2 linked regions of the Cellulophaga algicola DSM 14237 genome follow. The protein of the gene in region 2 binds, or shares a complex with, the protein of the main gene of each other region. Links are inferred from orthologs where the notes say so. Each region holds a gene or a part of one and is shown on either strand. Other genes may lie near its edges. The genes, in order: pheS and pheT.

What was found.
Region 1: the proteins of pheT (region 2) and pheS are in contact, whole or in part, in a crystal structure (PDB 6P24), measured with the Escherichia coli proteins. The link is inferred for Cellulophaga algicola DSM 14237 from one-to-one orthologs.

The regions. Positions count from the first base shown.
Region 1 is NC_014934.1:1,452,512-1,455,747, reverse strand. What follows is about bases 288-3,180. They hold pheS (phenylalanine--tRNA ligase subunit alpha), read right to left. Parts: upstream 2,298-3,180; coding sequence 1,278-2,297; downstream 288-1,277. Other genes in these bases: CELAL_RS06225 (SulP family inorganic anion transporter), read right to left, coding at 2,465-3,180; CELAL_RS06235 (hypothetical protein), read right to left, coding at 831-1,226; CELAL_RS06240 (GbsR/MarR family transcriptional regulator), read right to left, coding at 288-695. In the rest of the region: CELAL_RS06245 (efflux RND transporter periplasmic adaptor subunit), read right to left, coding at 1-167; more of CELAL_RS06240, read right to left, coding at 180-287; more of CELAL_RS06225, read right to left, coding at 3,181-3,236.
Region 2 is NC_014934.1:3,862,761-3,866,166, forward strand. What follows is about bases 342-3,404. They hold pheT (phenylalanine--tRNA ligase subunit beta), read right to left. Parts: upstream 3,055-3,404; coding sequence 628-3,054; downstream 342-627. Other genes in these bases: CELAL_RS16860 (fasciclin domain-containing protein), read left to right, coding at 342-593; CELAL_RS16870 (peroxiredoxin family protein), read left to right, coding at 3,333-3,404. In the rest of the region: more of CELAL_RS16860, read left to right, coding at 36-341; more of CELAL_RS16870, read left to right, coding at 3,405-3,406.

The sequences.
Region 1 (3,236 bases), 2.4 Mb from region 2 along the record:
GGGTATTCTTGATATCCTGTTACGGTTTTAGTTTGCATTTCAACTACAGGGAAAGAAGGAGCAGGGCCCGCTGGCGCTGCAGCTTTTTGTTCTCCATTGCCTCCGCAACTTGAAACGACTAAAAGTAGGGTTATTGCTAGTATCGTTAATAATTTATTATGTCTCATTTTGTGCTTAGTTTAAATATCGATTTGTTTGTTGTTTTTAACTTTAATTAATTTTACTCTTAATTCTTCAATAGAAGCAGAAGCGCCATCTATAAATTTTATATAATCGTTATGAAAATTTAAATCAAATTTTTCCTCTTCATTTTCAATACTTTTATTATTTTGATTGTCTTTGTAGTTTTTTATTTCTAGGTGTAATTCACGTATTTCTTTCCAATCAGTTATCATTTTATCAACATGCTGAATGATAGTGTCTGCGTTTATAATAAAATATTTTTTACGATCTCCCGTCTTTGTAAAATACTCAATTTTTTTTAAATCCTGTAAGTGATTAATGTGTGTAGAAATAGTGCTTTTGCTAGCACAAAGAATGGTTACCATGTCCTCAAACGTAGCTCCTTTTTTACCAGTTAAAATAATATAGGATAGGATACGTGCGGCAACCGGTGCCAGCTGTTCTCTATTTTCTAAATGCACCCCCAGTTTTTCAACTAAAGACATTTTTTCTTTACATATACTATTTGCCATTTTTAAATTTATTTCCTACTGTTTTTTGGGTATAAAAATCCATGGACAGTAAAATTCTGTGCAAATATATTTATTAGTTCGGAACAAACCGAACCAAAAGAACTTAAAAATGTATTTTTATGAAAATTTTAAGATTTACGGAGTGATTATCCCTTCTTTACCTATCAAAGGTATGGTTGTGAGTGCTTTACTGCTAATGGTATTTTTTTTGAAAATATATTTTTTGTCAAATAACCTATTATTGGAGAAAAAGGAAAGTGAAAAAACGTTGTCCAGAGCAAAGATTTCTTCTTGCAACGGTTCAAATTTTTTAAATGATTTGCCTTCTAAAGTTCCTAAGCCATGTCTAATAGTGGCTGTCTTATCTGTATCATTAGAACCGTTTGAAACTATAATAGCCATTTCTATTGCAGTCTCTTTATTGTTAATTAAATAGGCGTTCCAAACTTTAGTCAACATTTCGTCATCCCATTCATAAACAATGGCAACATAAACGTCTTCAACAACAGGGATATCAATATCTTTTTTCAAGAGTAGGTTCCTTTAGAAGGGTTTTTACTAAAAATATACTTTTACTTTATGCTATAGTGCAGATTTAAATTGCTCTAAAAAGCGAACATCATTCTCACTTAAAAGTCGGATATCTGTAATTTGGTGTAGTAGCATTGCAATACGATCAATACCCACACCAAAAGCAAAACCAGAATATTCATTAGGATCTATGCCGCAATTGGTCAATACATTAGGATCTACCATACCACAACCTCCAATTTCTAACCAGCCTGTTCCTTTGGTGATTCTGTAGTCTGCTTCTGTCTCTAATCCCCAGTACACATCTAGTTCTGCACTTGGTTCAGTAAAGGGGAAGTAAGAAGGTCTCAATCTAATCTTAGATTTACCAAAAAGCTCAGTAGTAAAAAACTGTAATGTTTGTTTAAGGTCTGCAAAAGAAACATTTTTATCAATATACAATCCTTCTATTTGATGAAAAAAACAATGAGAACGAGCGGAGATAGCTTCGTTTCTATATACTCTACCCGGAGAAATAGTTCTTATTGGAGGTTTATTATCTTCCATATAGCGTACTTGTACCGATGAGGTATGTGTACGTAGTAAGATATCAGGATTTGTTTGAATAAAGAAGGTGTCCTGCATATCACGTGCTGGGTGATATTCTGGCAGGTTTAATGCTGTAAAATTATGCCAGTCATCCTCAATTTCTGGACCTTCAGAAACATTAAAACCTATTCTAGAGAAGATATCAATTATTTGATTTTTTACAATAGATATTGGATGTCTTGAACCTAATTCAACAGGTTCTCCAGGGCGTGTTAAGTCACCATAACCACCTTTGTCATCAACTTTATCTTCTATAGCTTCTTTAAGCTTGTTAATTTTTTCAGTAGCAATTGTCTTTAACTGATTGATGGTTTGCCCAAATTCTTTCTTCTGATCATTTGGTACATTTTTAAATTCCGTAAAAAAATCATTTAAAAGTCCTTTTTTACCAAGGTATTTAATTCTTAAGCTTTCTACCGCCTCTTTAGAGTCGGAAGTAAACTTTTCAATTTCAGCAATATGTTCTTTTATTTTATCAATCATAACAATGGACTAGCCGACAAATTTAAAACTTTTATGGGAGTAGTATAGCGAACTGCTTTAAAGTTTTTTAATCAGCAGTGAAATTGTGTGTTTTTAGTGTATTATTTTAAATAATTCAACCCTTAGAAAGGTAAGGGTTAAATGAAGTACTTTAATAGTGCGGTTTTTTAAGAAGTACCTGTAGTGTCTTTAATATTTTCTTTTACCCAAAGTAAACTTTCATTAAAGGTTTTGAAAATGTGTGCTTCAGGAATTAAATCTGGAATGACATCTACCCGCTCCATCATGTATCTTGGTTGTTTTAAAACTCCCACAAAGAGAATCGTTATATTAGATTTCTTTAAATCGATTAAAACATCTTCTAAGGTATATAATCCCGATTGATCCATATACTGCATACGGCCCATTCTAATAATTACGGTTGATGCTGTTTTTGGAATTTGATTTGCTAGTTGTTGAAATTCACTTGTAGATCCAAAAAATAAAGGTCCCTTTAAATGTTTAATAAAAACTTCTTCTTTTAAGTTTTTAGGAAAATCAATTTCATCTGACCATGCTTTTTCTTCCTCTAATGATTTTACGTCGGAACGTTCCGCAGTTAAATCGCCCATTTTTTTCATAAACATTAATGAGGCAATTACCAAACCAATGCCTACAGCATAAATTAAATTCCAGAATGTAGAAAGCAGCATTACCACGATCATAACAATAACTTCTGAACTTAACTTTATCGGTCCTATTTTAATATCTTTAGGTAAACTTGGGATTGCTTTTAATCCTTTATAATCCATAACGCTAATTCCAACTGTCACTAGTATGCCCGCTAAAACTGCTGCGGGTATTTTTGAGGCTACTGGCCCTAAGGCTAATAGAATAAACAATAATAATATCCCAGCCATCATTCCAGATAGCTTTGTTTTACCTCCAGAATTAATATTT
Region 2 (3,406 bases):
AACTTTAAATTGTATAAATTATAATACCTACTTTAATGATGAAGCAACTAAAATCCCCTCTTTTAGTGCTATTAATGCTTGCGATGCTAAGTATTACCGCGCAGAAAAAAAATAGTAATATTAAAATGGATCCTGAAAAATCTATTCTTAAAAATGCTGAAAATTCCGGAAATCACGAATTATTACTTGCTGCAGTACATGTTTCCGAATTAGAAACATTATTAGATGGTGAAGCTCAGTTTACAGTTTTCGCCCCGAGTGATTTTAATTTTGACTCTTCGACTAAAGCAAGAATTATTGACTTAGTGAAAATTAAAAACAAGAAAGAAATTCAATCGATTTTAGGATACCATATAATTGCAGGTAAACTTACGGCCTCAAAAATATTAAGAGCATTATGTAGTGGTAAAGGAAGAACAACATTTACGACAATCACAGGTGATATTCTTGTTGCAACCATGAAAGGTTTAGATATTATTTTAACCGATAAATACGGACAACAATCGATTATTACTAAAGCCGATGCAAACCAATGTAATGGTGTTATTCATGTAATAGATAGTGTAAATCACATTGCAGCAAGTAAAGCTTAAGATTAAGCTTTACTTGTAGTGCTATAGTGTTTTGTTATCTTAATTCTGCGCCAAGTTTTGTTTCAAAATTTTGCTTGAATTTAGACATAATTTTTTCAATCTGTTTATCTGTTAACGTTGCTTTTTCAGATTTTAAGGTGAAACTTACCGCATAAGATTTTTTACCTTTTGGTAGTTTTGATCCTGTATATACATCAAAAAGACTTACTTCTTTAAGTATTGTCTTTTCCGTTTCAAAAGCTATGTTGTGAATATCTTCAAAAGATACTTCATTATTAATAAGTAATGCAAAATCTCTTTTTACTTCTGGGAATTTAGAAATCTCTTTGTAGCCTATTTTTTGATCCTTAATAAGGGTTAAAATTTCATCCCATTTAAAATCAGCATAAAGTATTTCATTCTTTAAATCAAAACTCTTTAAAATAGATTTTTTTACGGTACCCAGATTAACAATTTCTGTTTTTCCTGACTTCATGGCAATTGCTTCAGAAAAATCATCACTCTTAGAAATTACAGTAGATAGATTTTTTATACCTAAACGATCTAAGATACTTTCTACATTAGATTTTAAGGTAAAGAAACTTGTTTTAGCAGCAGGTGCAATCCATGAACCTTCATTTTTATTACCTGTAAGGAAGAGTACTAAGTGTTTATTCTCTTCTTGTTGTCCGCTGTAATTATGATAGCTTTTTCCAAATTCAAAAAACTTTAAATTCTGTCTTTTTCTATTGCTATTATAAGAAATGGCTTCTAATCCAGAAAATAATAATGTTCTTCTTAATACAGAAAGATCGTTACTTAAAGGATTGATAATTTTTACAGTATGTTCTTCTTTTAACTTTTCAAGTTGTTCATTATATATTGGAGAAGTTAAACTGTTGGTCATAATTTCATTAAAACCTTTTGCAGCTAAAAAATCACCTATAATAGATTGTATTTTATAATCTTCAAAAGGACTTGTCGTCGCAACAGATGCGTTTAATTTTTCTTTGAAATTTATGTTATTATAACCGTAAACTCTTAAGATTTCTTCAATTACATCAACCTCTCTACGAACATCAACTCTATAAAAAGGAATAGTTAAACCTAATCCAGTTTCTGTAACGTTGTTAAGTTTTATATCTAAAGAAGCTAGTATAGATTTTATAATATCTTGTGGAATTTCTTGTCCTATTAATCTATTAATTTTTTTATAGGTTAAGAAAACTTGGTAATCCTTTTCTTTATTAGGGTATAGGTCAATAATATCAGATGTAATATCGCCACCCGCAATTTGTTGGATTAAAATAGCAGCTCTTTTTAAGCAATACTCAACACTGTTAATGTCAATACCTCTTTCAAAACGAAATGATGCATCTGTATTAAACCCATGTCTTTTTGATGTTTTTCTTACGGAAATTGGATCAAAATAGGCACTTTCTAAAAAAATTGAGGTAGTGTCTTTTGTAACTCCAGAATTTAAACCACCATATACACCAGCGATGCAAAGAGGTTTTTCTGCATCACAAATCATCAAATCATCTTCGTGTAACTCAATTTCTACTCCGTCTAAAGTTTTAAATTTAGTACCCGTAGCCAAAGTTGTTACTTTAATTTTGTTGTCCTTAATTTTATTAGCATCGAAAGCATGTAATGGCTGCCCTAATTCGTGTAGTACATAATTTGTAACATCTACAATGTTATTGATAGGGTTTAAACCTATTGCTTTTAGTCTGTTCTTTAACCAATTAGGAGATTCTTGAACGGTAAGATTGTTAATGGTTATTCCTGCATATCTTGGCGCAAGTTTATTATTAAGAACATCAACATCAATCTTTAAAGATCTATTGGTAATATGAAAATTACTTATAGAAGGTGTAATAAGCTCTAATTGAATATCTTTTTGTTTAAGACCAGCTTTCAAGTCTCTAGCCACACCTAAATGACTCATAGCATCTGCTCTATTAGGTGTAAGGCCAATTTCAAACACCGTATCATTTTCCACTTCAAAAATAGTAGAACAAGGGGTTCCAGCAATCAATTCATCACTTAAGACCATGATACCATCGTGACTTTCACCAAGACCTATTTCGTCTTCAGCGCAAATCATTCCATGACTTTCTTCTCCTCTAATTTTACCTTTTTTAATAGTCCATTCTTCACCTTCTTTAGTGTAAAGCTTTGTGCCAATAGTAGCAACAGGTACTTTTTGTCCTTGTGCAATATTAGCTGCTCCGCATACTATTTGTATAGGGTTTTCTGCTCCTATATCTACCGATGTAATTTTAAGTTTATCAGCGTTAGGATGCTTTTCGCAAGATAAAACATGACCTACAACTATGCCTTTTAAACCACCCTTAGTAGATTCAAATGCTTCAATTCCTTCTACCTCTAAACCAAGATCGGTTAGTAATTCCGCAGTTTGTTCGGCTTCCCAGCTAATCTGTAAAAATTGTTTTAGCCAGTTGTAAGATATTTTCATTTAATAGTATTTTCAATTCCGAGTTTTAAATAAACTGTAGTGTTCTAGTATTTAGAACTATATAGGCATATTTAAAGACCCTTATCGGATAATTAGTTTTGGTTTTTGATTTTTATTCTTGTAAACCTTGCTATTATTAGTTTTTAATAATTTGCAGCTAACAGCCAACAAATATAAAACAATGTGTCAAGACATTCAATAGCTATTTAATTGATTTGTTTTTTATTTTTAATTGTAACAATTTAATTGTTATTTCGGCCTTGATAAAAGAAGGAATTATGAAGAAGTTGGGATTTGTTATGTGTTTTTTACTATTATTTTTTTCATGTACTGAAGATGAAAAAACACTAAA